4 regions of the Bradyrhizobium barranii subsp. barranii genome follow, and region 4 is predicted to be linked to each of the others. Evidence: predicted binding sites of a transcription regulator. Region 4 holds the regulator's gene; each other region holds the start of a gene.

Region 1 (7,101 bases), 3.9 Mb from region 4:
CCCGCGTTCTTCATCGCCGGCGCGCTCTGCGTGTTCGCCTCGCTGATCGTGCTGGCGCTGTCGCGGCAACCCAAGGCCGAGCCGAAGCCGGCCATGGCCTAGTACCTGATCGTGGAGGTGACGCCGAAGACTGCGGCGTCACCGATCCGCGACACGCCGGTCGAATCGTTCGGATTGGGGATGCCGCCGGAGGGGCGGAACACGTATTGGAAGTAAGGCGCGATCAGCCAGCCCGGCTTGATATGCGCCTCGTAGATCATCTCGATCAGCGTTTCGTTGCTGCGCACCGGACTCTGGATGCCGGTGAAAGCCTGCGTATCAATGTCAAGATTGCGCGCGGTGTTCGAAATCCGCATATAGGCCATGGCCACGCCGAAGCGATCGAGCGGACGGCCTGGCGTGAAGCCCACGAAACCGATGCCGCCGTCCACATAAAGGTCGATCAGATTGCGGTCCGGCGGGCTGTAAGCGATGCGGCCGAACGCGGTGATGCCCGGGATCGAGGCTGACGTGGTGTTGTCCTTTACCTCCGGCGGGCGATAGAGCACCTGCTCGATGACGGCGAAGACACCGTAATTGCCGCGAAGTCTTGCAGGCACACCGCTTCCGCTGGGATCGGCGATCGACAGCCCCTCCGCCGTAAAACGCTGGCTGTCGAACGAGCCGTAATGCTTCCAGGCGCCCGGCGTGAAATTGCCGGCGAGCGGCCGGCCGCCGATATCGACGTCGTAGTTGAAGCGAACCTGCCCGATCACCCACGGCGGATCGTTGACGCGGAACGCCAGGCCATGATGGTCGCGCAGCTGCGGATCCTGATCGCCCGGACCTGACGGATCGCCGTTGAACACCGCACCGAACGCCGTGATGCTCTCGGTCAGCGCCGCCTTGATGCGGATGCCGGGCACCGCGATCGGCGGTGCCGGGCCGCCGGCCGGAAGATTGCTCGCCTTGATCGCGGGCCAGCCGAAGGTGCCGTTGATGAAGAGGTCGTCGGTCTGGCTGTCGAAGAACTCGACGTCGGCGGCCTGCTGGCCGACCCTGATGTTCAGGCGGTCGCCGAAGAAGCTCTGCTCGAAATAGGCGTTGTAGAGCCGCTGGTCCGGTAGCGCCTCGATCTCGCTGATGGTGGCGAGGTTCATCACATAGTTGCGGCTCAGCCCTTGGCCGTAGATCACGAACGCATTGGCGTAGAAGCGGCCGCCGGTCCAGCCGACGAGCTTGTCGAGATCGGCATCGATCGAGAGATCGAGGCGGCCGAAATGGATGGCACCACGCTTCACGCCGCTGGAGACGTTGGCGATGTTGTCGGCGATATAGGTGGCGCCGAAATTCAGGCCCTTGTTGGCGAGCCCGTCATGCCATTCGTTGAACCATTTCGGCGCCAGCCATTCGGCCGCGCTTTCGTCCTTGGCGCCGGCGAGCGCGCCGGTGCTCGCCACCGTTGAGGCCAGCACTATCGCGGCCGCATTTCGCAGCGGAAATCTGTGGGACGTGCCGATCACGGCTGATACCGGCTGCGTACGCTACCTGAAGATACCCGTGCGTCGCATGAACAGATAGGCCGCGCCGACCGACGAGGCCATCAGGAGCGCCGCCCAGAGAAATCCGCTCTCGACGTCGGTGAGCGGCAGGGAGCTATGGCTGATTTTGGGTGACGCGGCCTGATCAGGCGGCGTGGCTTTCAGTGTTCGGAATGACTTCGATTCCGTCGATGAACTTTACACCGGCGATGACTTTCGGCAACTGGTTCGTGCTCTTCAATCGCCGCCAGGTCTTCGATGCGGCGTCGATGAGCTTGAACACCATCAGCTTCGCAGTTTGTTGCGACAGCGATCCCTTGGTCCGCACCGTTCGGTGGCGCACCGTGGCGAAGACGCTCTCGATCGGGTTCGAGCTGCGTAGGTGGATCCAGTGCTCAGCAGGGAAGTCGAAGAAGGCGAGCAGCGCATGGCGATCCTTGATCAGGCACTCCACCGCACGTCCGTATTTGACGTGGTATTTCTCGACGAAGACGTCGATCGCGGTTTCAGCTTCGGCCCGGTGTGGGGCCAGATAGATGTTCCGCAGGTCGTTCTTCATGGGGCCCTGCACGGATTTGGCGACCTTGTCGAGTACGTTGCTCACTTTATGGCACCAGCATCGTTGGTGCCGCGTGCCGGGAAAGGCCTCGTCCAGTGCCTTCCAGAAGCCGAGGGCGCCGTCGCCGATGGCGAGTTGCGGGGCAATCCGTAACCCGCGTTGCCGCAGGTCGATCAGGAGTTCGCGCCAGCTCTGCGCGCTCTCGCGCACGCCGACCTGGAAGCCGATCAGCTCCTTCTTGCCTTCCGGCGTGGTGCCAATCAGCACCAGCATGCATTCGCTGTGATCTTCCATGCGGGCCTGCAGGTACACGCCATCGGCCCAGATGTAGACATAGCGACGCGCCGACAGATCGCGTCTCTGCCAGCGTTCGTACTCGACCTGCCAATCGGCCTTCAGGCCGGCGATCACCGAAGGCGACAGGTTCGGCGCATCCTTGCCGAGCAGCGCCGAGAGCGCCTCCTGGAAGTCGCCGGTCGAGATGCCGCGCAAATAGAGGACCGGGATCAAGGCATCCAGGCTCTTCGTCCGCCGCGCCCATAGCGGCAGGATTGCCGAACTGAAGCGGAGGCGGTCGCCTGGCCCGCTCGCTCCGCGGTCGCGGACCTTGGGACGAGCGACCTCCACCGGACCGATGCCGGTCGCAATCTCGCGCACCGGACCGTGCCCATGTCGGACCAGGCGCGCTCGACCGTCGGGCAGCGTCAGATTGGCCTTGCTGGCCAGAAACGCGCCAACCTCGATCTCGATCGCCCTGGCAAGCAGGTCCCGCGCGCCGGCTCGAACGATATCGGTCAGTGGATCATCAACCGCGGACGGCTGACGGAAAGCAAGAACATTGGTAGTCTCGGTCATGGCGTATCGCTCTCCTCGAGAGGTTCTGGCAGGCTCGTCACCCGCCTCGATACGCCGCCTTCCTCACACCGTCATCACCCAGATTCCGCCATAGCTCAGCGGCAGGCCCTTGGTGTTCATGCCGAAGATGCCGGTGATCAAGGTCGGCGGCAGCAGCAGCGAGGTCACGATGGAGAGCGTGTGGAGGTGGTGGTTGCTTTCCTCCTCGTTCTTGAAGCGCAGCTCCTCCTCGAGCAGGCGGCTGCGTTCGCGGAGCTCGACGATGTCGTGATCGAGCCCGTCCAGCCGCTGCGCCAGCTTGCCGGCGTGGATGCGCAAGGCCGGCGCGAGATGATCGGTGTTCTTCTGATCGAGCCGGTGGAACAGCACGCGCAGGCCGGTGAGCTGGCGATGCAACCTGACGCAGGTCCGGCGCAGCCGGCCGAGATTGCGGCGCATCTCCGGCTTGGCGTCGTCGGCCAAAATCCGCTCCTCGATGTCGTCGATCTCCTGGCCGAGCTTGTCCGCGATCCGGTCCAGTGTGTCGGCGACCTCGTCGACGATCTTTTCCAGGAGATGGGCGACGTTGTCGACGCGGTAGCCGCCTTCGAGCACGCGCCGCGTCGCATCGGCCGAGCACAACGCCTGATGCCGGCCGCTGACGAGAAGATGCTCGGTCATGGCGAAACGCAGGAACGCGGTCTCTTCCGTCGCGCTGTCGATGTCGCGCACGAGATCGGAGAAGACGCCGTAGACGCAGTGGTCGATGACGTGAAGCTGCTGGAAAGTGTCGTTGGACAGCAGGAGGTCACGCGCGAGCGGCGGCAGCTGTGACGCCGCGATCCAGGGCCGCGCGCGCGCATCGGTCAGATTGAAATGCAGCCAGAGCCGGCCGTCATGGCTGAACTCGATCGGCTGGTCGATCGGCAGCGCCTCGGCACTGCCGTCGCCGTGCAGCCGGAACGCCCAGACCAGGCCGGGAATGGCGGGCACGGAATCCGATATCGCGCTGACAAGCTTCGCCGGCTCAGCCATGGCCAACCCCAACCGTCAACAAATGCCCCGCTTCCGGAAGATGGCTGACGGCATCTTCCGGACCTCTCACGGGTACTCAATTACGGCTTTGTTACAGTTTGATGATGGCCGCCCTACTCCGCGGCCCGCCCCGTCGCGGCCATCGCCTCGGCCTCCTTGACGTAGTCGTGCACGACGCGGCCGAACGGCAGCGTGAGATCGGCGATGTAGTGGTGCGCGCCCAGGCAGCGGCGAACCGGGAAATCCGCGACCGGCGCGTTGACATGCGGCACCAGATGCAGCCGGCCGGGCCCCATCCAGGAGCCCTTCGGCACGATGTCGATGAGGTTGATCGCGACGAGCTGACAGACTTCGAGACGGCCGTCGACGCCCGGAATCATCTTCAGATTGATCTGCGTCTTCGACAGCGTCGCACGGGTGCGATCGCCGTTGCCGGCCATGCTCTCGTGCTTGTAGCCCATCGTGCCCATGGCGACGAGCTGGCCGGCATATTCCAGCGTGCCCGTCAGCGTGTCCTTGACGATCTCGAGCTTGGGATGGGCGTATTTCTTGGGAAAGCCCCAGATCTCGCGGCCCGCCGCGATCGGCGGATCGTCGTCGAGATACATCTGCGAGACGAAATTGACCTCCTCGCCGTTGAGGCGCGCGGGGATGACGAGGCCGGATTCGGTGTAGCTGCCGAAGCCTGAGGAGTCCGGCATCTTGATCCATTCGTAATGCACGATCGGCTGGTCGATCGGCTCCAGCGGCTCAGGCAGGCCGGCGCGGATCAGCTCCGGATCGGTCTCGTTGGTGATGACGAGGAATTCGCGGTTGACGAAGCGATAGGGCCCGGCCGGATAGCTCGGCCCCGCCGCCGGCATGGACGGAAGTCTCAGCACGTCTTCCCTGCGCATCCTGATCTCCTGTGTGTGATGCCCGCCCGGCGGCGTCAGGCCTGGATCGCAAATTGCTAGCCACCGTCATTGACCGCGATGTGAAGGATTTCCGTCAGGCGCACGACCTCCCGCCATTCCCGCTGCGGTCGGCCTGCATACAGACGATGCATCGGCGCTGAAATTGTCATCACGCCGTCACTGCCGGACGCAATCGTTTGGTCCACGCTAGGAGGCACCCATGGACGCCCGCACGTCGCAACCGGCTCATCAGACGCATCAGCCTCCCGCACGGGGCTGGCGCCCCGAACGCTGCGACCGCGTCGCGCTGGTGCTGCAAGGTGGCGGCGCGCTCGGCGCCTACCAGGCCGGCGTCTACCAGGCGCTGCACGAAGCCGGCATCGAGCCCGACTGGGTCTGCGGTGTTTCAATCGGTGCAATCAATTCCGCCATCATCGCCGGCAACAAGCCGGAGAAGCGGCTGGAGGCGCTGCGCATCTTCTGGGAGCGCATCACCAACCGCAAGATCTGGCATTACACGCCCGACGGCGACATCTTCCGCCAGTGGCGCAATCTCACCAGTGCGTGGATGACGTCGGCGATGGGCCAGCCCGGCTTCTTCACCCCGCACCAGGTCAATCCCTGGTTCAGCCCGGTCGGCGCGCGCACCGCCACCAGCTATTACGACACGATGCCGCTGAAGGAGAGCCTGCTGGAGCTCGTCGACTTCGACCTCATCAACGAGAAGAAGGTCCGCTTCGCGGTCGGCGCGGTCAACGTGCTCTCGGGCAACTTCATCTATTTCGACAACTCCCATGACGAGATCGAGCCGGAGCACATCATGGCCTCCGGCGCCCTGCCCCCGGCGCTGCCGATGGTGCGGATCGGCACCGATCATTTCTGGGACGGCGGCATCGTCTCCAACACGCCGCTCCAGCATTTGCTCGACCAGGAGGACGCGCTCAACTCGCTGGTGTTCCAGGTCGACCTGTTCAGCGCGCGGGGCGTGCTGCCGCGCTCGATCCAGGACGTAATGGCCCGCCACAAGGACATCATGTATTCCTCGCGCACGCGCCACAACACTGACGTCTACCGCCGCACCCACAACCTCAAGGTTCTGCTCTACAAGGCGCTGGCGAAAGTCCCGGACGAGCAACTCTGCGACGAGGATCGTAGCCTCAAGGCAAGCCTGCGCAACATGCCGGAGATCGCGATCCTGCACCTGATCTACCAGCAGAAGGCCTATGAGGGCGACGCCAAGGACCACGAATTCTCGGGGACCTCGATGCGCGAGCACTGGACGAGCGGCTACGAGGACACCAAGCGCACGCTGAAGCGCCGCGACTGGATCAAGATGCCGGACGAAGGCATGGGCCTCGTGGTGCACGACGTGCACCGGGAGACGGAGAGCGCGTAAAGCACCTCGCGCGGGCTGCTCCAAACAAAAACTGCGAAAACAACCCCATGCACAGTAGCCGGCGCGTGGCGGATCAATGACTTACGTTTTACCGAAGTAAACTTGACTCGTCGGGCAAAACAGGAGCATGATGGCATCATTGCAAAATCGCACGATGTATCCGCTCCAGGCCGATCGCGCCACATGGTCAGACTACGCCGCATCCCCTAAATTGCGCGCGGAATGACGTTGGGAGGCTGGCTTGCGCGCCATCAGCGAAGCCGCTTACTTCTTCGGCAGCGACAGATTATTCCCTCCGCAGGAGCCTTCGGGGCGAGCTTGCGGAGCGAAGCGGCGTGCTCCGCCCGATCTGCTCCAGTCGTTGCTTGAAACGCCAGAACGGTCGTCGCGTCAGGTTGCCGTTCGCGTCGGCCGGATTGTTATGAAGTTCTAACCGCAAGACGATCAAGCAAATCGCAGGAGACACCATGTCCAAAGGAAAAGTGCTCGTTGTCGGCTCCAATGCCACCCGCATCGAAATCCAGGGCGGCGGCACCGGACCGACCGGCCAATACCTCAATGAAACCGTCGTGCCGGCGATGGCCGTGATCGATGCCGGCTACGAGGTGGTGCTGGCGACGCCGAACGGCAAGCAACCGTACATCGATCCGGCCTCCGATCATGCGGCCCATTTTGACGGCGACGAGAAGGCCTACCGGCGGGGACGCGACTTCTTCGACAAGGACCCGGCGATGACCAACGTCCATACGTTGCGCGCGATCGTGGACGGAGGACTGGATCAATACGCCGCCGTTTTTGTCCCCGGCGGGCAGGGCCCGGTCGTCGACCTCATGCAGGATCCCGAGCTCGGCAAGATTCTGC
Region 2 (7,101 bases), 170 kb from region 4:
GCGATGTCGATCATGGCGGTCATCGGAAAACTCATCTTGGAAGGCTTATGGCGGCAGAATCGAGGAAACGAGGAGCTGGGTATAGGGCTCGCGGGGGTCGTCGAGCACCTGGTCGGTGAGACCGGTCTCGATGACACGGCCGCCCTTCATCACCATCACGCGATGCGACAGCAGTCGCGCCACCGCGAGATCATGGGTGACGATGATGACGGCGAGGTGCAGTTCGGCAACGAGGCTGCGCACGAGGTCGAGCAGGCGCGCCTGCACGGAGACATCGAGGCCGCCGGTCGGCTCGTCCATGAACACCAGCCGCGGCTCGGTGACGAGGTTGCGCGCGATCTGGAGACGCTGGCGCATGCCGCCGGAATAGGTCCGCGGTGCATCGTCGATGCGCGCGATGTCGATCTCGACGCGGGTGAGCCAGTCCGACGCGGTATCGCGGATGCGGCCGTAGTGATTCCAGCCCACCGCCATCAGCCGTTCGCCGACATTGGCGCCGGCCGAGACCGCCATGCGCAGGCCCTGCGCGGGATCCTGGTGCACATAGCCCCAGTCGGTGCGGAACAGGAAGCGCCGCTCGGCTTCGCCAAGGCTCGTGAGATCGCGGGTGACGCCGTCGCGCATCCGGTACGACACCTGGCCGGCGCTCGGCGCGAGCTGGCCCGACAGCATTTGCAGCAGTGTCGACTTGCCCGAGCCGGACTCGCCGACGATCGCCAGCACCTCGCCGGGGTAGAGCGAGAAGGAGACGTCGCGGCACGCGGCGATGCGGCCGTAGGACTTGCTGAGCGACTCCGCGACCAGCAGCGGCTGATCGTTTTCGAGCTTGGCGAGATCAGCCATGTCTTGATCAGCCATGTGAACCCGCCTTGTCCTTGTACGGCGCGGCGCTGAGGCTGCCGTGATGGCCGGCGGCTTGACGGCCCTCGCAATAGTCGGTGTCCGAGCACACGAACATGCGCCCGCCCTTGTCGTCGGTGACGATCTCGTCGAGATAGGAATTCTCGGCCGCGCACAGCGCGCAGGGCGCGTTGAAGCGGTACGGCTCGAACGGGTGATCCTCGAAATCGAGCGACACCACCTGCGTATAGGGCGGGATCGCATAGATGCGCTTCTCGCGACCGGCGCCGAACAATTGCAGCGCCGGGCAATTGTCCATCTTGGGATTGTCGAATTTCGGCGTCGGCGACGGGTCCATCACGTAGCGCGCGTTGACCTTCACCGGATAGGCGTAGGCGGTGGCGATGTGGCCGAAGCGGGCGATGTCCTCGTAGAGTTTTACGTGCATCAGGCCGTATTCGGCGAGCGCATGCATGCGCCGCGTCTCGGTCTCGCGCGGCTCGAGGAATCGCAGCGGTTCCGGGATCGGCACCTGATAGACCAGCACCTGGTTCGCGTGCAGCGACGTCTCCGGGATGCGGTGACGGGTCTGGATCACGGTCGCATCTTCGGTCGCCGTGGTCGTGGCGACGCCTGCGGTCTTGGCGAAGAACTTTCGGATCGAGATCGCATTCGTCGTGTCGTCAGAACCCTGGTCGATCACCTTCAGCACGTCTTGGGGCCCGAGGATCGCCGCGGTCACCTGCACGCCGCCGGTGCCCCAGCCATAGGGCATCGGCATTTCGCGGCTGGCGAACGGCACCTGATAGCCGGGGATCGCGATCGCCTTGAGGATCGCGCGGCGGATCATCCGCTTGGTCTGTTCGTCGAGATAGGCGAAGTTGTAGGCGGGCGCGTTCATTCCGCGGCCTCCTTCATGGCATCGGGCGCATTGGCCTCGGCAAATTCCTTGCGCAGCTTGCGCAGGAGCCCGAGCTCGGACTGGAAGTCGACATAGTGCGGCAGCTTCAGATGCTCGACGAAGCCGGTCGCCTGGACGTTGTCCGAATGCGACATCACGAATTCTTCATCTTGCGCGGGGGCCACGGCTTCTTCGCCGAGCTCGCGGGCACGCAGCGCGCGGTCGACCAGCGCCATCGACATGGTCTTGCGCTCGCTCTGGCCGAAGGCGAGACCATAGCCGCGGGTGAAGCACGGCGCTTCCGTCGCCGAGCCCTTGAACTGGTTGACCATCTGGCACTCGGTGAGCTCGATGGAGCCGAGCGGCACCGCGAAGCCGACGTCCTCCGCGAAAAATTCGACCTCGACCTCGCCGAAGCGGATCTCGCCGACGAAGGGATGGTTGCGGCCGTAACCGCGCTGGGTGGAATAACCCATGGCCAGCAGAAAGCCTTCGTCACCGCGCGCGAGGTTTTGCAGGCGCAGGTCGCGATCGGCCGGGAAGTTCAGAGGTTCGCGCGTGAGATCGCCGACGCTGGCGCCGTCTTCGGCCCGCGGCGAGGATTCGATCAGCCCGTCGCGGCCCAGGATATCGGTCACACGCGGCGTGGGCGCCGTCGAAGCTTCGGCCGTCGCCGGCACTTCAGGCACAAAGCCTTGGCCAAGCGAGGGATCGAGCAAACGATGCGTGTAGTCGAAGGTCGGCCCGAGGATCTGGCCGCCGGGAATGTCCTTGAAGGTCGCCGACACCCGCCTCTGCACCCGCATCGCGCCGGTCTCGACCGGCTCGCTGGCGCCGAAGCGCGGCAGGGTGGCGCGGAAGGCGCGGACCAGGAAGATCGCCTCGATCAGATCCCCGCGCGCCTGCTTGATGGCGAGCGCCGCGAGCTCGCGGTCATAGAGCGACCCTTCGCTCATGACGCGGTCCACGGCGAGCCCAAGCTGCTCCGAGATCTGGTCGAGCGTGACTTCGGAAACGCTCTGGTCGCCACGCCGCGCATTGGCGAGCAGGCGATGGGCGTTCTCGATGGCGCGCTCGCCGCCTTTGACTGCGACATACATGCGACTAGCTTCCCTTGTTCACGACACGCGTGGTGCGCGGGATCGCAATCACGGCATCATCGGCGACCAGCACCAAATCGATGCCGCGCGGAAACAGCGCTTCGTTGAACTGCAGCCGTTCGAACAGGTCGAAAGGCCTGATCGAGGCCTGAAGCGTCGCGACACCGTCGATGCCGGGGCCACGCAGTTCGAAACTGCGCCCTGCATCCAGGCTCTCGACCTGAAGGATCACCGTGGTCGAACGATCCGGATACTCATTCGTGCCCAGCGCGAAGCGTTCGAGCGACGGCAGCGCCGCGCCGTCGCTGATCAGCGCGAAACTCGCGATCGAAGAGTCCTGCACCACCGGCGCGCCGGTGTGGAACTTAAGCCATTTCACCACGTCCGACCTCTCCGCCATCCGGGCATCGAGCCAGAGCGGCGTGTCGTGATCGAACAGCGTCAGCGCGATCGCGGCAGTGCCGCGCATCGTTGGCTCGGGCGCTCCCGCCATCGGCACGATGCGCTGGACCGAGCCCGGCCGCGCCATCGCGTCCATGACGGAACGAAAGGTCGATTGCGCCGACAACACCTTGTCGACGAAACCCGGCGGTAGTTCCGCAATCGTGGTCATGGCCTCACCCCTCACCGCGCACCATGGTGTAGAAATCAACCTTCGTCGCGGCGGTCTCGGCCGCCGCCTGCTTGCGCTGGATCATAAGCTGCTCGCGCAACGGCGCGATAACGTCACGCTCCACCGCCTCACCAAAATCACTGGACTGCGCCAGCGCGTCGCACAGCGCGATTAGCCGCGCCTTCTCGCCGTCGCGCCCTAGCGTGTAGCCGAAGCCGACCTCGCCGCTTGCGAGCCGGACCGCCGCGCGGGACACCGTGGCTTCACCGAGATTGAACGGCGCACCGTCGCCGCCGACCCGGCCGCGCAGCATGACGAGACCGCTTTCCGGCGCGCGCAGCTCCTGATGCGCCGGCAGGGCGAGAGCGCGGAGGCGAGCGGCGATCTCGCCCGCCTCCGCGTGCGCCAGCACGGCCATCGCGGCCTTGCGCTGGACTTGCTGGTTGTTGTGCTGGGTCACCAAATCCACCGAGCTTTTGACAGAACTTGCCGAATCGAAGTTGTCTATGATAATAGACAACTTGATACGGAAGCGCCATGACTGTTTCGTGACAAACGTGTGATTTCTGAAGTAGGCTTCTCGGCGACATGAGCATGCAGGACACAGCCTCTTCGGGCGTCGCGCTGTGGCGCCTCGTTGCCGACGGCATCGAGCGCGGCATCGCCGACGGCCGCTTTGCGGCCGGCGACAAGCTGCCGGGCGAGATGGAGATCGCCGAAACCTATCGGGTGAACCGCCACACCGTGCGGCGCGCGCTGGCCGCGCTTGCCGAGCGCGGCATCGTGCGCGCCGAACGCGGCAGCGGAACCTATGTCGAGGCGCAGCGCCTCGCTTATCCTTTGCGCTCGCGCACCCGCTTCTCAGAGATCGTCGGCGCCGACGGCCGCGAACCGCATGGCCGGCTGATCGAGGCGTCCGACGATGTCGCGACCCGCGAACTGGCGCGCGAACTTGGATTGAAGGCCGGCGCGCCGCTGGTGCGGATCGAGGCGATCCGCCTCGCCGACCGCACGCCGATCTGCGTCTCCACCACCTGGCTGTCAGCGGAATTGTTCCCGGGCGCGGGCGAGGTGTTCGCCGCGACGCGCTCGATGACGAAACTGCTCGAGCACTACGGCGTCCGCGACTACAGCCGCGGCGCGACCCGGATCACCGCCGGCATCGTGGACGCAACCGATGCCGCGCGGCTCGATTTGCCGCTGGGACGGCCGATCCTGGTGGTCGACGCCACCGACCACGATCTCGCCGGCAAGCCGCTGGTGACGAAGCATTCGCGGTTCGCGGCGGAGCGGGTGGAGTTTCTGGTGGAGAACGGGTGAGCGGCGCTCTCTTCCCCTATCCCCTTGTGGGAGAGGGTGGCGCGTCGCGAAGCGACGAGACGGGTGAGGGGTATGTCTCTGCAAACACCGATCTGAGTTTGAGGAGGCAGACCCCTCATCCGGCGCTTCGCGCCACCTTCTCCCACAAGGGGAGAAGGAAGAAAGCTACGCCACCGCCCTGCGCCCAATAATCGCAAAGCGCAGCTTGCTCGAGATGAAATCGATCGCGGCGACGGCGACCAGGATCATCAGGATCAGGAACGACACCCGCTGCCATTCCAGCACGCGGATCTGCTCGGCGAGCTGGAGGCCGATGCCGCCGGCGCCGACGATGCCGATGATGGTGGCCGAGCGCGTGTTGGATTCGATGAAATAGAGCACCTGGCCGGCGATCACGGGCAGCACCTGCGGCAGCAGGCCGAAGCGGATTTCGTGCAAAGCGCTGCCGCCGGAGGCGCGGACGCCTTCGACCTGCTTCTGGTCGGCGCCTTCGATCGCCTCCGAGAACAGTTTTCCGAACGCACCGAAATCCGACACGGCGATGGCGAGCACGCCGGCGAACGGGCCAAGCCCGACCACATTAATCCACACCAGCGCCCAGATCAGCGTATCGACGCCGCGGATCGAATCGAGAAAACGCCTGATAGGAAAGCGCAGGATCTGCGAGGGTATGACGTTGCGAGCGGCGAGCAAGCTGACCGGAAGCGCGAACACCGCCGCGAGCGTCGTGCCGAGCAGCGCGATCGACAGCGTCTCACCCAGCGCTTTCAGATAGACCGGGAGCGAAGAGCCGGGATCGGGCGGGATCATCATCAGGCTGATCCAGCCGAGCTGGCTCAGCCCTGCGAAGAATCGCGACGGGGAGAAGTCGAGATCGACGAGGCCGTAGACCAGAATCGCAAACGCCGCGACGATCATCGCCGGCATCGCGAGCCGCGCCGAAGCGGGGCGGTCGAACACATCGGGGTAGCGCGCGCGAAGCTCTCGCGTGTCGACCTCCTGCGGCCTCGTCACGTCCGTGCCTCCTTGCCGAACAGACGGCCGCGCAGCCAGCCCGTGGTGATGTCGATGATGAAGACCGTGATGATGATGGTGAGCAGGATGGCACTGACGTCGGAGTAATAGAACTTACGGATGGCGACGACGAGCTCCTGGCCGATGCCGCCGGCCCCGACGAAACCCATCACGGAGGCTTCACGGACGTTGATCTCGAAGCGCAGCAGCGCGTAGCTGGCATAGCCCGCCGTCACCTGCGGCACGATCGCAAAGCGCATGCAGGAGAGCCAGCTCGCGCCGGTCGAGCGGATGCCTTCGACCGGCTTCATGTCGGCGTTCTCGACGATCTCGGAGAACAGCTTGCCGAGCGCTCCGGTGGTGTGGATCGCGATCGCGAGCACGCCGGCCATCGGCCCGAGGCCGAACGCGATGACGAAGATCAGCGCGAAGACGATGCCCGGCACGGTGCGGGCGAATTCGAGCAGGCGACGCACCACGAAGCGCAGCCAGGGCGACGGCGAGGTGTTCTCGGCCGCGAAGAAATTCAAGGCGAAGGCCAAGGTCGCGCCGATCAGCGTGCCGACATAGGAGATCAGCAGCGTCTCGCCCAGCATCTTCAGCCATTTGCGCCAGCCCCACAGCCACTCGCCAGCATCGGTCCAAACCCGCTGGCCGCTGTCCAGCGTGAGGATGCGATCGAAATAGCTGATGAAATTGCCGAAATGGGCAAAGAAGGTGCGCAGGTTCACTTCCGCGCCGATCGCGGCAAGAAACAGCGCTGCGGCAAAGATCACCAGCCCCAACAGGAGTCGGAGTCGCTTGCGCGCGACCGCCTGGCGATAGGCCGCGTTCAGCACGGCGAGCTGCTGCTCGGGAAGGATCGAAACCGCGACGGTCATCTGGCCAGGAAAGGTGGTCGATCAAAGAGAAAGAGCCGGGTCCATCGACCCGGCTCCAGTGCTATCGTCCCGAAACTCAGGACGCCTTCTTCTTACGCAGTGCATCGACGAACTTGATCAGCTCGATCGTGCCATCCCAGTCCTTGGTGGTGGCGGGATGAAAACCCTTCTTCTGGCCGTCCTGGAGGCGATCGAAGGCCGCCTTGTCCTTGGCCGGCGCGTCGAAGAACGCCTTGGCGATCGCCGCCTTGGCATCTTCCGGCAGGTCGGAATTGTAGGCGTAGGGGCCGTTGATGATCGGTGCCGACTTGTGGATGATGCGGAAATCGTCCTTCTTCATCGGCGAGCCGTCGGCATTCTTCAGCATGCCCTTGGTCAGCATCTGCGCCAGCGTGGAATCGTCATCGCTGGTCCACTGGTTGGCCGCAACGT
Region 3 (7,101 bases), 4.1 Mb from region 4:
CTCGGCCGTCGAGCGTGCCGGACTCTCGACCCTTAATGAGAACCAGGTGGTTGAATACGACCTCGTGGAGAACCGCGGCAAAGCATCCGCGGAGAACCTCAAGGTCTCCTGATTTCTCTCAAAGCTCTCGCGCGAGAGATCATGACGATGCCCCCGGCTCTGCCGGGGGATTTTGTTTGCGAAGACGAAACACGGTGCGACGGCGCTTCAGCGCACCACCGGCGATACCAGGAAATTCTCCGAGGGCCCGCTTCCGTCCGTCCTGCACACATCGCCCTCGATCCGGACCTTGCCGGTCGCTAGCAACCGCAGCGCTTCGGGATAGATGCGATGCTCCACCTCGAGAATGCGCTCCGACAGCGTAGCGCCCGTGTCGTGGTCGCTAACAGGGACTGCACCCTGCATCACGATCGGGCCAGCATCGGTCTCGGGGATCACGAAGTGCACTGTCGCGCCAGACAGTTTGACGCCGGCGCGCAAAGCCTGACCGTGCGGGTCCAAACCAGGGAATGACGGCAGCAGCGACGGATGGATGTTGAGCATCCGCCCATACCAGGCCTTGGTGAACTCGGCCGTGAACAGGCGCATGAAGCCGCCGAGACAGATCAGCTCGATGCCGTGCTGGTCGAGCGCGGCCTGCAGCAGCTTTTCGAAGCCGGCGCGGTCCTTGCCGAACGGCTTGCTTTCGATCACCAGCGTGTTGACGCCGCTCGCCTTTGCGCGTTCGAGCCCGAGAGCGTCGGCCTTGTTGGAGATGACGAGCGAGATTTCCGCTGGAAACTCCGCCGCAGCAGCGGCCCTGATCAGCGCGGACATGTTGGAGCCGCGGCCGGAGATCAGGATGGCGACGCGGCGCTTCATCACAGCGCCAGTCATCACAGCGCCAGGTCGAGGTGGCCGTTGTAGACGACGCGGTGCTCGCCCTCGGCCGGAATCACGGTACCGAGCTGCGCCACCGTTTCACCGGCATCGCTGAAGACCTGCACGACCTGATCGACCTTGTCGGGCTCGACGATTGCGATCATGCCGATGCCGCAGTTGAAGGTGCGCAGCATCTCGAGCTCGGCGATGCCGGCTTGAGCAGCCAGCCATTTGAACACCGGCAGCACCGGCAGGCGCGCCAAATCGATGCCGACGCCAAGATGGCTCGGCAGCACGCGTGGAATGTTGTCGGTGAAACCGCCGCCGGTGATGTGGGCAAGCCCCTTCACCGCGCCGGTCTCGCGGATCGCACGCAGGCAGGATTTGACGTAGAGCCGCGTCGGCGTCAGAAGCGCGCCGCCGAGCGTCATGACCGGCGCGAACGGGGCCGGCGCCTCGAAGCTGAGGCCGGACTGCTCGACGATCTTGCGCACCAGCGAGAAGCCGTTGGAGTGCACGCCAGAAGAGGCAAGGCCGATCACGGCATCGCCCGCGGCGATGTCCTTGCGCGGCAATAAGGTACCGCGCTCGGCGGCGCCGACGGCAAAGCCGCCGAGGTCGTAGTCGCCGTCCTTGTAGAGGCCGGGCATCTCGGCGGTCTCGCCCCCGATCAGGGCGCAGCCGGATTCGCGGCAGCCTTCGGCGACACCGGCGACGATCGAGGCGGTCGCCTCCGGGTCGAGCTTGCCGCAGGCGAAATAGTCGAGGAAGAACAACGGCTCGGCGCCCTGCACCACGAGGTCGTTGACGCTCATGGCGACGAGGTCGATGCCGATCCCGCCATGCAGGCCGGTCTCGATCGCGATCTTGACCTTGGTGCCGACGCCGTCGGTCGCGGCGACCAGGACGGGGTCCTTGAAACCGGCCGCCTTGAGGTCGAACAGGCCGCCGAATCCGCCGATCTCGGCGTCGGCGCCGGGCCGCGCGGTGGCGCGCACCATCGGCTTGATCAGATCGACCAGGCGGTTGCCCGCGTCGATATCGACGCCTGAATCGGCGTAAGTGAGGCCGTTTTTGCGGTCGGTCATGCCCGATTTCCAGTGGGTTTGCGGCTGGTTACGTCGAATTCCGGGGACGCGCAATGGCAAGCGTGGCGCCCCGCCCTATACTATGTAGATATCAACCGGTTCAGCCTTCAATCGGGCCGGATTCGAGGTCAGGCCGGGTGCCAGGAAGCGCCGCGTGAGTATTCCGAATATCATTACCCTGGGCCGCATCATGCTGGTCCCAATCATCGTCTGGGCCATCGTGTCGAGCCAAATGGAGGTTGCGTTCGCCGTCTTCCTCATTGCCGGCGTCAGCGACGCGGTCGACGGCTTCCTCGCCAAGCGCTTCAACATGACGAGCGAGCTCGGCGCCCTGCTCGATCCGCTCGCGGACAAGGCGCTGCTGGTCTCGATCTATCTGGCGCTGGGGATCTGGGGCGACATCCCGCGCTGGATCGTGATCCTGGTCGTGTCGCGCGACATCATGATCGTCGCCGCCGTGATCGTGTCCTGGCTGTTCGACAAGCCGGTCGAGATGAAGCCGTCGAAGGTGTCGAAGCTCAACACCGCCGCCCAGGTGGCCTACGCGGCGCTGGTGCTGGCCTCCCTCGCTTTCGGCTTCAAGCCGGCGCCCTATGATATGATCCTGATGGGCCTCGTCACGATCTTCACGCTCTCGTCCGTGTCGCTCTATCTCGTCGAGTGGCTGCGGCACATGAGTACGATCGAAGCCAAGTAGCACGATCGAGGCCAAATGAACCGGGATGCGGCCCCGCAAAAGGCCAACTCCCGCTCGATGACGTCGAATCTCTTCAAACGAAGCCGGCGCGCCGGCACGGAGCACAGCAAGCGTGGCAGGCCGCGTTCATCCCCGACAATTGGCATTCTCGCTTCCGCACGCGGAGAGCCTCAGCCGGGACAATTTTCTCGAAGGCCCCGCCAACGAAGCCGGTCTTGCCCTCATCGATGCCTGGCCTGAATGGCCGAACCGGATCATGTGGCTGGCCGGCCCGGAAGGAAGCGGCAAGAGCCATCTCGCCGCGATCTGGGCCGAGGCTTCCGGCGCCCGCTCGACCACAGCCAATGGGCTGACCGCCGAAAACGTCCCGGGCACGCTCGCCACCGGCGCGCTGGTGGTCGAGGATCTCAAGGCAAAAGAGTTCGACGAGCGGGCCCTGTTTCATCTGATGAACCTCGCCCGCGAGGATGGGGCCTACCTGCTCTTCACCGGCCGCGAGGTACCGGCGTCGATCGAGATCGAGCTGCGCGACCTGCGCTCGCGGCTGCGCGCGGTGCCTGTCATCTCGCTGCTGCCGCCCGACGACCAGCTTTTCCGCGGCCTGATCGTCAAGTTCTGCGCCGACCGCCAGCTCACCGTGGATGAGAGCGTGGTCAGCTACCTCGCCACCCGCCTGGAGCGGTCCTCGGCGGCCGCACGGGAGGCCGTTGAGCTGCTCGACAGCGAGGCCCTGCGCCTCGGTCGCCCCGTCACGCGGGCCCTGGCGGCCGAGCTGCTTCGGGACGCCTGACCCCTCCACCCTGGCTCCAAGGCCGCTTGACGCGGCGCAGCGGCGGAACATCAATGTCATCGAAACGTCATCGGACTAACACATGCTCCCGCCGGTTTTGCGCATAAGTCGCAAATTGAGGCGAACTGGATGGATCGACTTCTGATGGACTCTGCGCAAGCTGTTGAAATTAAAGAAAAAGCCCCGGAGACCGAGGGCCTGCCGGCGATTGCCTCAAGTCCCGAGCGCTTCATCAATCGCGAGCTCTCCTGGCTGCATTTCAACCGCCGCGTCCTCGAGGAAGCGGTCAATCCCAGCCACCCCATGCTGGAGCGGGTGCGATTCCTGTCGATTTCAGCGAATAACCTCGACGAATTCTTCATGGTCCGCGTCGCTGGCATCAAGGCCCAGATCCGCGAGGGCATCGCCGAGCGCAGCCCCGACGGCCTGACGCCGTCCGAGCAGCTCGCGCTGATCAACCGCACCGTCTCGCAGCTTGCCTCCGACCAGCAGGCGATCTGGCGCGACCTGCGCGGCACGCTGGCCGACGTCGGCATCGTGCTGGTCGACGGCAAGGACGTCACCAAGGCGGAACGGACCTGGATCGAGGACTACTTCCTCAACAACGTGTTTCCGCTGTTGACCCCGCTCGCGATCGACCCGGCTCACCCCTTCCCGTTCATTCCGAGCCTCGGCTTCACCATCGCGCTCCAGCTGACGCGCGCCGCCGACGGCAAGCAGATGAACGCGCTAATTCGTATGCCCGGCAAGATCGACCGCTTCATCCGGCTGCCGGCCGAGGGCAAGGTCGTGCGGCTGATCTCGCTCGAGCAGGCGACCGGGCTGTTCATCAACCGCCTGTTCCCCGGCTACAATCTCCACGGCCAGGGCGCCTTCCGCATCATCCGCGACTCCGAGCTCGAAATCGAGGAAGAGGCCGAAGACCTCGTTCGCCTGTTCGAGACCGCTCTGAAGCGCCGCCGCCGCGGGTCGGTGATCCGGCTCGAGATCGACGGCAAGATGCCGGAGGAGCTGCGCAGCTTCGTGCAGCATGCGCTGTCGGCCGCCGACGACGAGGTCTTCCTGGTCGACGGCGTGCTCGCCATGAACGAGCTCTCGCAGCTCACCCGCCTCGACCGGCCCGATCTCGAATTCACCCCTTACGTACCGCGCCATCCCGAGCGCGTGCGCGAGCATGGCGGCGACATCTTTGCCGCGATCCGGCAGAAGGACCTCGTCGTCCATCATCCCTACGAATCCTTCGACGTGGTCGTGCAGTTCCTGCAGCAGGCCGCCCGCGATCCCGATGTCGTCGCGATCAAGCAGACGCTGTACCGCACCTCCAACAACTCGCCGATCGTGCGCACGCTGGCGGAAGCCGCCGAAGCCGGCAAGTCCGTCACCGCGCTGATCGAATTGAAGGCGCGCTTCGACGAGGAGGCCAACATCCGCTGGGCGCGCGACCTCGAACGCGCCGGCGTGCAGGTCGTCTACGGCTTCCTCGAACTGAAGACGCACGCGAAGCTCTCGATGGTGGTGCGCCGCGAGGGCGGCGGCCTCACCACTTACGTCCACACCGGCACCGGCAATTATCACCCCGTCACCGCACGTATCTACACCGACCTCTCCTACTTCACCTCGGATCCGACCATCGGCCGCGACGCGGCGCGCGTGTTCAACTTCATCACCGGTTATGCCGCGCCGAGCGATCTGGAAAAGATGGCGGTGTCGCCGCTGACGTTGCGCAAGCGCATCATCGAGCACATCCAAGGCGAGACCGCGCATGCGCGGCATGGCCGACCCGGCGCGGTCTGGATGAAGATGAATGCGCTGGTCGACCCCGACATCATCGACGCGCTCTACGAGGCCTCGCAAGCCGGCGTCCAGCTCGAGCTCGTCGTGCGCGGAATCTGCTGCCTCAGGCCCGGCATTCCAGGCCTGTCGGAGAACATCCGCGTCAAGTCGATCATCGGGCGCTTCCTGGAACACGGCCGAATCTACTGTTTCGGCATGGGCCAGGGCCTGCCGAGCGCGAAAGCGGCTGTGTATATCTCCTCGGCCGACATGATGCCACGCAACCTCGACCGCCGCGTCGAGGTGCTGTGTCCGCTGCAAAATCCCACGGTGCATCAGCAGGTTCTCGAACAGATCATGGTCGCGAATCTGAAGGACAATGAGCAGAGCTGGCAATTGTTGCCGGACGGGTCCTCGACGCGTATGAAGACCGCGAAGGGCGAGGAGCCTTTCAACGTCCACAACTACTTCATGACAAATCCGAGTCTATCTGGCCGTGGAAAGTCGCTCAAGGAATCCTCGCCGCGCCGTCTCACGCGCCGTAATGAACGTCATCAATCTTGATCCGGGATCGAGGACGTGAAGCGGCCGCGTAAGCGCGGCTCGAGCGTCGCGGTCATCGATATCGGTTCCAACTCTGTCCGTCTCGTCGTCTACGAGGGACTGACGCGGAGCCTCATTCCGATCTTCAACGAGAAGACGCTGTGCGGCCTCGGGCGCGAGGTGCAGAGCACGGGCCTGCTTGCGCCCGACGCCGTCGACAAGGCGCTGACCTCGCTGAAGCGGTTCCGGGCCCTGTGCCGCGTCATGCAGGTCGGTCGCGTGTTTGCGATTGCGACCGCAGCCTGCCGTGACGCCTCCAACGGCCCCGACTTCATCGCGAAAGCCGAGCGCATCTGCGCCGTGAAGATCGAGATCCTGTCGGGCCCGCGCGAGGCGCGGTTGTCGGCGCTCGGCGTGATCTCCGGCATCCATCACCCCGACGGCATTGTCGGCGATCTCGGCGGCGGCTCGCTCGAGCTGATCGACGTGCGCAAGAACAGCGTGCGCAGCGGCGTGACGTTGCCGCTCGGTGGCCTCGCGCTCCAGGACCTCGCGCACAAATCGCTCAAGCGCGCCGACCGCATCGTGCGCGAGGAGCTCGACGAGGTGCCGCAGCTCACCGCCGGCCGCGGCCGCACCTTCTACGCCGTCGGCGGCACCTGGCGCGCGCTCGCACGCATCCACATCATCCAGAGCGGCTATCCGCTCCAGGTGATGCACGGCTATTCCATTTCCGCAGCCGAAGCGCTGGACTTTTCGCGTCGTCTCCGCCGGCTTGCGGCCGCCAATATGCTGGCCGACATCGAGATCGTCGCGGATGCCAGGCGCCCGCTCCTCACCTATGCGGCGCTGGTGCTCGAGCACATCATCCGCGTGGCGAAACCCAAGTCCATCGTGTTCTCGACCTTCGGCGTGCGCGAGGGCCTCTTGCACGAGAAGCTGTCGGAATCCGAGCGCAACAAGGACGGGCTGATCTGCGCCGCGGAAGAGCTCAATCAGCTGCTGTCGCGTTCCGCAAAGCACGCCCGCGAGCTGATCGCCTGGACCGACCGCCTCGCGCGCGTGGTGAAGCTGCGCGAGACCGAGGAGGACCGCCGCTTGCGCCACACCGCGTGCCTGCTCTCCGACATCGGCTGGCGCGTGCATCCCGACCATCGCGGCGAGCAGACGCTGAGCCTCGTCGTCAACGGCAATTTCGGCGCAATCACCCACACCGAGCGCGCCTTCGTCGGCCTGTCCGTGTTCTACCGCTATGCGGGCCTGAGTGAGGAGAACCAGCCGCCGGTGACCATGCAGGAGCTGCTGACACCGGCCCAGCTCGAACGCGCCCGTCTGCTGGGCGCGGCGTT
Region 4 (7,101 bases):
CCTCGTCCAGTGGCCGATGGTGATGGGCGCCATCGTTCCGGTCGTCAACATCGAGGGCGTGAAGCCCGGCGAGCTGGTGTTCGACGGCGAGACCCTGGCCAGCATCTATCTCGGCAAGATCACCAAGTGGGACGACGCCGCGATCAAGAAGCTCAATCCGAACGTGAAGCTGCCGTCGGACGCGATCACCGTGGTCCGCCGCTCGGATGGTTCGGGCACCACCTTCAACTTCACCAACTATCTCGCCAAGGCCAGCGCGGACTGGAAGAGCAAGGTCGGTGAGGGCACCGCGGTCGAGTGGCCGGTCGGCGTCGGCGCCAAGGGCAACGAAGGCGTGTCGGGCAACATCAGCCAGACCAAGAACTCGATCGGCTACGTCGAGTACGCCTATGCCAAGCAGAACAAGCTGACCTACACCGGCCTCGTCAACAAGGCCGGCAAACCGGTGCAGCCGACGGTCGAAGCCTTCCAGGCGGCCGCTTCCAACGCCGACTGGGCCAAGGCTCCCGGCTACTACGTCATCCTGACCGACCAGCCCGGCGACAAGTCCTGGCCGATCACGGCGGCGACCTTCATCCTCATGCACAAGGATGCCACCGACAAGGCAGCCTCGCAGGAAGCCATCAAGTTCTTCCGCTGGGCCTTCAAGAGCGGCGGCAAGGCGGCTGAAGAGCTCGACTACATCCCGATGCCGGACCCGGTCGTCCAGCTGATCGAGAAGACCTGGGCTGCCGAGATCAAGAGCTAAGCGCTCTGTGTCCCGGACTGGGCGCCGGGATCTCACAAGACCTCCGCTCCGGATCGGCCTCGCGCCGCATCCGGAGCGCAAGACCAACAACAAGACCGACAACAAGCGTATATCAAACGGGCACAGGGGATCGGCGTGGCAGAGATGGCCGTTCAGAGCGATGTAATCGACGACGCCGGACCGTATGACCGCGCCAAGGCCTTGGGCGCCTTCAAGCTCGGCGACCTCACCTTCTACTGGATCACGCGGCTGTCCGCGATCTCGGTGCTCCTCATCCTCGGTGGCATCATCATCTCGCTGATCGTCGGCGCGTTCCCGGCGATGAAGGAATACGGCTTCGCCTTCCTGTGGACGCAGCGCTGGGCGCCGTCGGCAGATCCGCCCGTGCTCGGCGCGCTCGGCCCGATTTACGGCACGCTCATCACCTCCTTCATCGCGATGGCGATCGCCATTCCGGTCGGTCTCGGCATTGCGATCTTTCTGACCGAGCTCTGCCCGCAATGGGCGCGCCGCCCGATCGGCATGGCGATCGAGCTGCTCGCCGGCATTCCCTCGATCATCTACGGCATGTGGGGCTTCTTCGTGCTCGGCCCGTTCCTGGCCAACACGTTCCAGCCCTTCATGATCAAGATCTTCGACGGCGTCCCGGTGCTGGGCGCGATCTTCGCAGGCCCGCCGTCCTATCTCAGCCTGTTCAACGCGGCGCTGATCCTCGCCATCATGGTGCTGCCCTTCATCACCTCGATCTCGGTCGACGTGTTCAAGACGGTGCCGCCGGTGCTCAAGGAAGCCGCCTACGGCGTCGGCTGCACCACCTGGGAAGTCGTGCGCAGCGTGGTGATCCCCTACACCCGCGTCGGCGTCATCGGCGGTGTCATGCTGGCGCTCGGCCGCGCGCTCGGCGAGACCATGGCGGTGACCTTCATCATCGGCAACTCGTTCCGCATCTCGTCGTCGATCTTCGCCCCGGGCACCACGATCTCGGCGGCGATCGCATCGGAGTTCGCCGAGAGCGACGGCCTGCACCAGTCCGGCCTGATCTTGCTCGGCCTGCTGCTGTTCGTGCTGACATTCTTCGTGCTCGCGGCTGCACGGTTGATGCTGATGCGTCTTGAAAAGAAGGCGGGGAAGTAACATGAACCCGATCTACGCACGCCGCCGCCGCATGGACATCGTCATCCGTGTGCTCTGCCTGGCTGCCGCTGCCTTCGGCGTCACATGGCTCGCGCTGATCCTGATGACGCTGCTCTACAACGGCATTGCCGGCCTGAACCTGGAGCTCTTCGTTGCGGACACGCCGCCTCCGGGCTCGACCGAGGGCGGCCTGCGCAACGCCATCGTGGGTTCGATCATCATGACCGTGCTCGGCGTCGGCATCGGCGCGCCGCTCGGTCTGTTCGCCGGCACCTATCTCGCCGAGTACGGCCGCAACGACCGCCTGACCTCGGTGATCCGCTTCATCAACGACATCCTGCTCTCGGCGCCCTCGATCATCATCGGCCTGTTCATCTATGGTGCGGTGGTGGTGCCAATGCGCGGCTTCTCGGCGATTGCCGGCGCACTCGCACTCGCGGTCATCGTCATCCCGGTGGTGCTGCGTACCACCGAGGACATGCTGCTGCTGGTGCCGAACGCACTGCGTGAGGCGGCCTCGGCGCTCGGCCTGCCGCGCTCGCTGGTGATCAAGCGCATCGCCTATCGCGCGGCGCGCTCGGGCCTCATCACCGGCGTGATGCTGGCCACCGCCCGCGTCGCCGGCGAGACCGCGCCGCTGCTCTTCACCGCGCTGTCGAACCAGTTCTTCAGCCTGGGTCTGAACAAGACGATGGCGAACCTGCCGGTCACCATCAACAATTTCGTGCAGAGCCCCTACGCCTACTGGAAGCAGCTCGCCTGGAGCGGCGCGCTGCTCATCACCCTGACCGTTCTTGCCCTGAATATTGGCGCGCGCATTCTGAGCGCCGAGAGGACCGCAAAATGAGTGATCTTTCCGTACGATGAGCGCGGCCGGTGGTTTGCCCCAGGCGCCGGTGCTGCCCGAAGCTCCGGCCAAGGTGACGGTGCGCAACCTCAATTTCTATTACGGCGAGCACCACGCGCTGAAGAACATCAATCTGGCGCTCGGCACCAACCGCGTCACGGCGTTCATCGGCCCGTCGGGCTGCGGCAAGTCGACCCTGCTGCGCATCTTCAATCGGATGTACGACCTCTATCCGGGCCAGCGCGTCACCGGTCAGCTCATGCTCGACCAGACCAACGTCCTCGACCCCAAGCTGGACCTCAATTTGCTGCGCGCCCGCGTCGGCATGGTGTTCCAGAAGCCGACGCCGTTCCCGATGACGATCTACGAGAACATCGCCTTCGGCATCCGCCTTTACGAGAAGATCTCGAAGTCCGAGATGGACGACCGCGTCGAGAAGGCGCTGCGCGGCGGCGCGCTGTGGAACGAGGTCAAGGACAAGCTCAACGCCTCCGGCCTGTCGCTCTCCGGCGGCCAGCAGCAGCGCCTCTGCATCGCCCGCACGGTCGCGGTGCGGCCCGAGGTGATCTTGTTCGACGAGCCCTGCTCGGCGCTCGACCCGATCTCGACCGCCAAGGTCGAGGAGCTGATCCAGGAGCTGTCCGAGAACTACACGATCGCGATCGTCACCCACAACATGCAGCAGGCGGCGCGCGTCTCCGACAAGACCGCCTTCATGTATCTCGGCGAGCTGATCGAGTTCGACGACACCAGCAAGATCTTCACGTCGCCGACCGACCGGCGCACGCAGGATTACATCACCGGCCGGTTCGGCTGAGGAGACGGAACATGGGTTCTGAACATACCGCAAAGGCCTTCGACACCGACCTCCAGGAGCTCACGCGCCTGGTCGCTGAGATGGGCGGCATCGCCGAGCGCATGATCGTCGATTCCGTCGACGCGCTGATCCGCCGCGACGTCGCGCTCGGCCAGCGCGTCGTCACCATCGACGCCGAGCTCGACGCGCTTCAGAAGAAGATCGAGGAGCGCGCCGTGCTCACCATCGCGCGCCGCCAGCCGATGGCGGTGGATCTGCGCGAGATCGTCGGCGCCATGCGCGTCGCGACCGATCTCGAGCGGATCGGCGACCTCGCCAAGAACATGGGCAAGCGCGTCGCGGCGCTGGAGACGGATTTCCATCCGCTCAAGCTGTTCCGCGGCCTGGAGCACATGACCGACCTCGTGCAGCAGCAGGTCAAGTCGGTGCTGGACGCCTATGCCGCGCACGATCTGCCGGCGGCGATGGCGGTGTGGAAGGGCGACGAGGAAGTCGACGCCATCTGCACCTCGCTGTTCCGCGAGCTCCTCACCTACATGATGGAGGATCCGCGCAACATCTCGTTCTGCATCCATCTGATGTTCTGCGCCAAGAACATCGAGCGCATCGGCGACCACGCCACCAACATCGCCGAGACCGTGTTCTACATGATCGAGGGCCAGGCGATCACCGACAAGCGGCCGAAGGGCGACATGACGACCTTCGCCACGACGGTCCCGAACACTTAAGGAGCGACGAACACCATGGGCGCACGCATTATGGTGGTTGAGGACGAGGAAGCTCTCACCGAGCTTCTCCGCTACAACCTCGAAGGCGACGGCTATGACGTCGAGACGGTGATGCGCGGCGACGATGCCGACACCCGCCTCAAGGAGCATATCCCCGATTTGATCGTGCTCGACTGGATGCTGCCGGGCCTCTCCGGCATCGAGCTGTGCCGGCGGCTGCGCACCCGGCCCGAGACCAAGCAGCTCCCGATCATCATGCTCACCGCGCGCGGCGAGGAGAGCGAGCGGGTGCGGGGCCTTGCGACCGGCGCCGACGACTACATCGTCAAGCCGTTCTCGGTGCCGGAGCTGCTGGCACGCGTGAAGGGCCTGCTCAGGCGCGCCAGCCCCGAGCGGCTTGCCACGGTGCTCGCCTATGGCGACATCGAGCTTGACCGCGACAAGCGTCGCGTGGCGCGTTCGGGCCGGCCGATCGATCTCGGTCCGACCGAGTATCGCCTGCTGGAGTTCTTCCTGGAGCATCCCGGCCGCGTGTTCTCGCGCGAGCAGCTGCTCGACAGCGTCTGGGGCCGTGACATCTACATCGACGAGCGCACCGTCGACGTCCATATCGGCCGCCTGCGCAAGCTGCTCAATCTCGGCCGCGAGCAGGACCCGATCCGCACCGTCCGCGGCGCGGGCTACGCACTGGACGATCGCTTTGCGAAGGCGGAGCAGGCGTAAGGGGTTGCTGTGGCAGACGTGATTTAGCGGGCTGCCACCGCATCCTCAATGTCGTCCCTGCGAACGCAGGGACCCATACCCACAGGGAGTGGTTTGGCGACGACTCGGAGTGATCATCCCGCGCAATAACTACGCGCCGGGATTATGGGTCCCTGCGTTCGCAGGGACGACACCGAGTGAGTTGAGCCGTCACGCGTGACGGCGCCGTCTTCGTAGTCAGCTAATCCGATACCTCAGCGCGGACCCGGCTTCGCCGGCGCGCGCCGGCGATCGGCCGCGGGCTGATACGCCACGCGCGAGTGCTGGGCGCAGTAGGGCAGGCCGGAGAGCGCCTTGCCGCCGCAGAAGAAGAAATCCGGGCTCGAGGGATCGCCGACCGGCCAGTGGCAGGTCGCCTCGTTCAGCTCCAGCAGCGACAGCCGCTGGCTCATCGGCACGACGTTGTCGTAGGTGACCGGTTCGGCCTCGACCTCGACTTCGAAGGCTTGCGCCAGCGCGGTGTTGCCGCGTGCGATCGGGCGGGTCACCCGCATCATGTGCTGCGCCGGACGCGCCTTGCGCGGCCGCGGCGCTGCCGATGAAGGGCTCTTGGCGCGGCCCGACAGGCCGAGCCGGTGCACTTTGCCGATTACGGCATTGCGGGTCACATTGCCGAGTTCAGCGGCGATCTGGCTGGCCGAAAGTCCGGCCTCCCAGAGCTTTTTCAGCTGCTCGACGCGATCATCCGACCAGGTCAAAACGGTCATTGCACCCTTTCCTTCGCCGGCGCCTGCCATCCTGGCGGCCGCACGGCGAATGCCTAAGCTTCGAAAAACCCGTGCCGCCAGAATCCCTTAAGGCTCGCCGGGCGCACCAGATGCGCCCGAACGCTTACGCCGGTACATGAGGACTTAGAGGATCAGAGCTGCTGCACGAGATGTCGTATCTGACAAGCCAAACGCTACAATATGGCGTGACTCACGCGCAAGAGTCCGCCGACTCGCTTCCACATGTTCCGTGGCGGAAATACGCAAAATCGCCACCGCAAGACTACGGATTCTGCGTTTCGCGAGGCTTTCCGGGCGGCATTGACACCGGTTTCACCAGGCATAAGATAGTCATACGTGCCGCCCTTAAAAGGCGGCACGTTTCGTTTTCCGGGCCGGTCAATGGTGCGTTGCGCAATGCACGCTCACACCGTCCGCAACATTCAAGTGATCGTCATGACTAACAGCGCAGCGCCGCATTTGCTCCCCGTTTTCGCGAGGTCCGACCTCGGTTTCGAGCGCGGTGAAGGCTGCTGGCTGATTGCGACCAATGGCGATCGCTATCTCGATTTCACCTCGGGCGTGGCGGTGAATGCGCTCGGCCATGCTCATCCTGCGTTGGTCAAGGCGTTGCAGGAGCAGGCCACCAAACTCTGGCACATGTCGAACCTGTTCCAGAGCCCGGACGGCGAGAAGCTCGCCGCGCGTCTGTGCAACGAAAGCTTCGCGGACTTCGTGTTCTTCTGCAATTCCGGCGCCGAAGCGCTGGAAGGTGTGATCAAGCTCGTCCGCCATCATCACTTCTCCAAGGGCCATCCGGAGCGTTACCGCATCATCACCTTCGAAGGCGCCTTCCACGGCCGCACGCTGGCAACGCTCGCCGCGACCGGTTCGGCAAAATATCTCGAAGGGTTTGGCCCGCCGATGGACGGCTTCGACCAGGTCCCGCATGGCGACATCGAAGCCGTCAAGAAGGCGATCGGTCCGCAGACCGCCGGCATCCTGATCGAGCCGATCCAGGGCGAGGGTGGCGTGCGTTCGGCAACGCCCGCCTTCCTGAGGGCGTTGCGCCAGCTCTGCGACGAGAAGGGCCTGCTGCTCGCGTTCGACGAGGTGCAGACCGGCATGGGCCGCACCGGCGATCTGTTCGCGCATCGCCGCACCGGCGTCACGCCTGACGTGATGTCGCTGGCCAAAGCGCTCGGTGGCGGCTTCCCGATCGGCGCGGTGCTGGCGACCGCGGACGCGGCTGCCGGCATGGGGCCCGGCTCGCACGGCTCGACCTTCGGCGGCAATCCGCTCGCGATCTCGGCTGCCAACGCCGTGCTCGACGTCATGCTCAAGCCCGGCTTCTTCGA

What was found. Region 4 encodes PhoB, which activates phosphate uptake and scavenging genes when phosphate is short. Its sites were predicted from a motif close to TGTCATNNANCTGTCAT; they were not measured.
Region 1: J4G43_RS22025 (acetoacetate decarboxylase) is a predicted target of PhoB. The motif match lies at 5,009-5,025, and genes of this name have one in related genera.
Region 2: phnF (phosphonate metabolism transcriptional regulator PhnF) is a predicted target of PhoB. The motif match lies at 3,992-4,008, and genes of this name have one in related genera.
Region 3: J4G43_RS23330 (RNA degradosome polyphosphate kinase) is a predicted target of PhoB. The motif match lies at 3,491-3,507, and genes of this name have one in related genera.

What each region holds. Positions count from the first base shown of each region.
Region 1 covers NZ_CP086136.1:4,661,267-4,668,367, reverse strand. Annotated here, with positions in the region: gene J4G43_RS22045 (MFS transporter) at 1-102, shown strand, start outside; gene J4G43_RS22040 (carbohydrate porin) at 99-1,502, opposite strand; partial or broken gene J4G43_RS56030 (cobalt transporter) at 1,524-1,631, opposite strand; gene J4G43_RS22035 (IS256 family transposase) at 1,666-2,934, opposite strand; gene J4G43_RS22030 (transporter) at 2,998-3,948, opposite strand; gene J4G43_RS22025 (acetoacetate decarboxylase) at 4,062-4,844, opposite strand; gene J4G43_RS22020 (patatin-like phospholipase family protein) at 5,065-6,240, shown strand; gene J4G43_RS22015 (type 1 glutamine amidotransferase domain-containing protein) at 6,708-7,101, shown strand, end outside.
Region 2 covers NZ_CP086136.1:952,592-959,692, reverse strand. Annotated here, with positions in the region: gene phnL (phosphonate C-P lyase system protein PhnL) at 1-23, opposite strand, end outside; gene phnK (phosphonate C-P lyase system protein PhnK) at 46-858, opposite strand; gene J4G43_RS04675 (alpha-D-ribose 1-methylphosphonate 5-phosphate C-P-lyase PhnJ) at 851-1,741, opposite strand; gene J4G43_RS04670 (carbon-phosphorus lyase complex subunit) at 1,738-2,841, opposite strand; gene phnH (phosphonate C-P lyase system protein PhnH) at 2,846-3,454, opposite strand; gene phnG (phosphonate C-P lyase system protein PhnG) at 3,459-3,923, opposite strand; gene phnF (phosphonate metabolism transcriptional regulator PhnF) at 4,043-4,774, shown strand; gene phnE (phosphonate ABC transporter, permease protein PhnE) at 4,940-5,788, opposite strand; gene phnE (phosphonate ABC transporter, permease protein PhnE) at 5,785-6,669, opposite strand; gene phnD (phosphonate ABC transporter substrate-binding protein) at 6,746-7,101, opposite strand, start outside.
Region 3 covers NZ_CP086136.1:4,914,619-4,921,719, reverse strand. Annotated here, with positions in the region: gene J4G43_RS23355 (cold-shock protein) at 1-112, shown strand, start outside; gene purN (phosphoribosylglycinamide formyltransferase) at 208-861, opposite strand; gene purM (phosphoribosylformylglycinamidine cyclo-ligase) at 876-1,949, opposite strand; gene J4G43_RS23340 (CDP-alcohol phosphatidyltransferase family protein) at 2,104-2,646, shown strand; gene J4G43_RS23335 (P-loop NTPase family protein) at 2,759-3,436, shown strand; gene J4G43_RS23330 (RNA degradosome polyphosphate kinase) at 3,581-5,773, shown strand; gene ppx (exopolyphosphatase) at 5,789-7,101, shown strand, end outside.
Region 4 covers NZ_CP086136.1:786,435-793,535, forward strand. Annotated here, with positions in the region: gene pstS (phosphate ABC transporter substrate-binding protein PstS) at 1-748, shown strand, start outside; gene pstC (phosphate ABC transporter permease subunit PstC) at 893-1,882, shown strand; gene pstA (phosphate ABC transporter permease PstA) at 1,884-2,729, shown strand; gene pstB (phosphate ABC transporter ATP-binding protein PstB) at 2,746-3,546, shown strand; gene phoU (phosphate signaling complex protein PhoU) at 3,558-4,274, shown strand; gene phoB (phosphate regulon transcriptional regulator PhoB) at 4,290-4,997, shown strand; gene J4G43_RS03870 (GcrA family cell cycle regulator) at 5,231-5,743, opposite strand; gene J4G43_RS03875 (aspartate aminotransferase family protein) at 6,200-7,101, shown strand, end outside.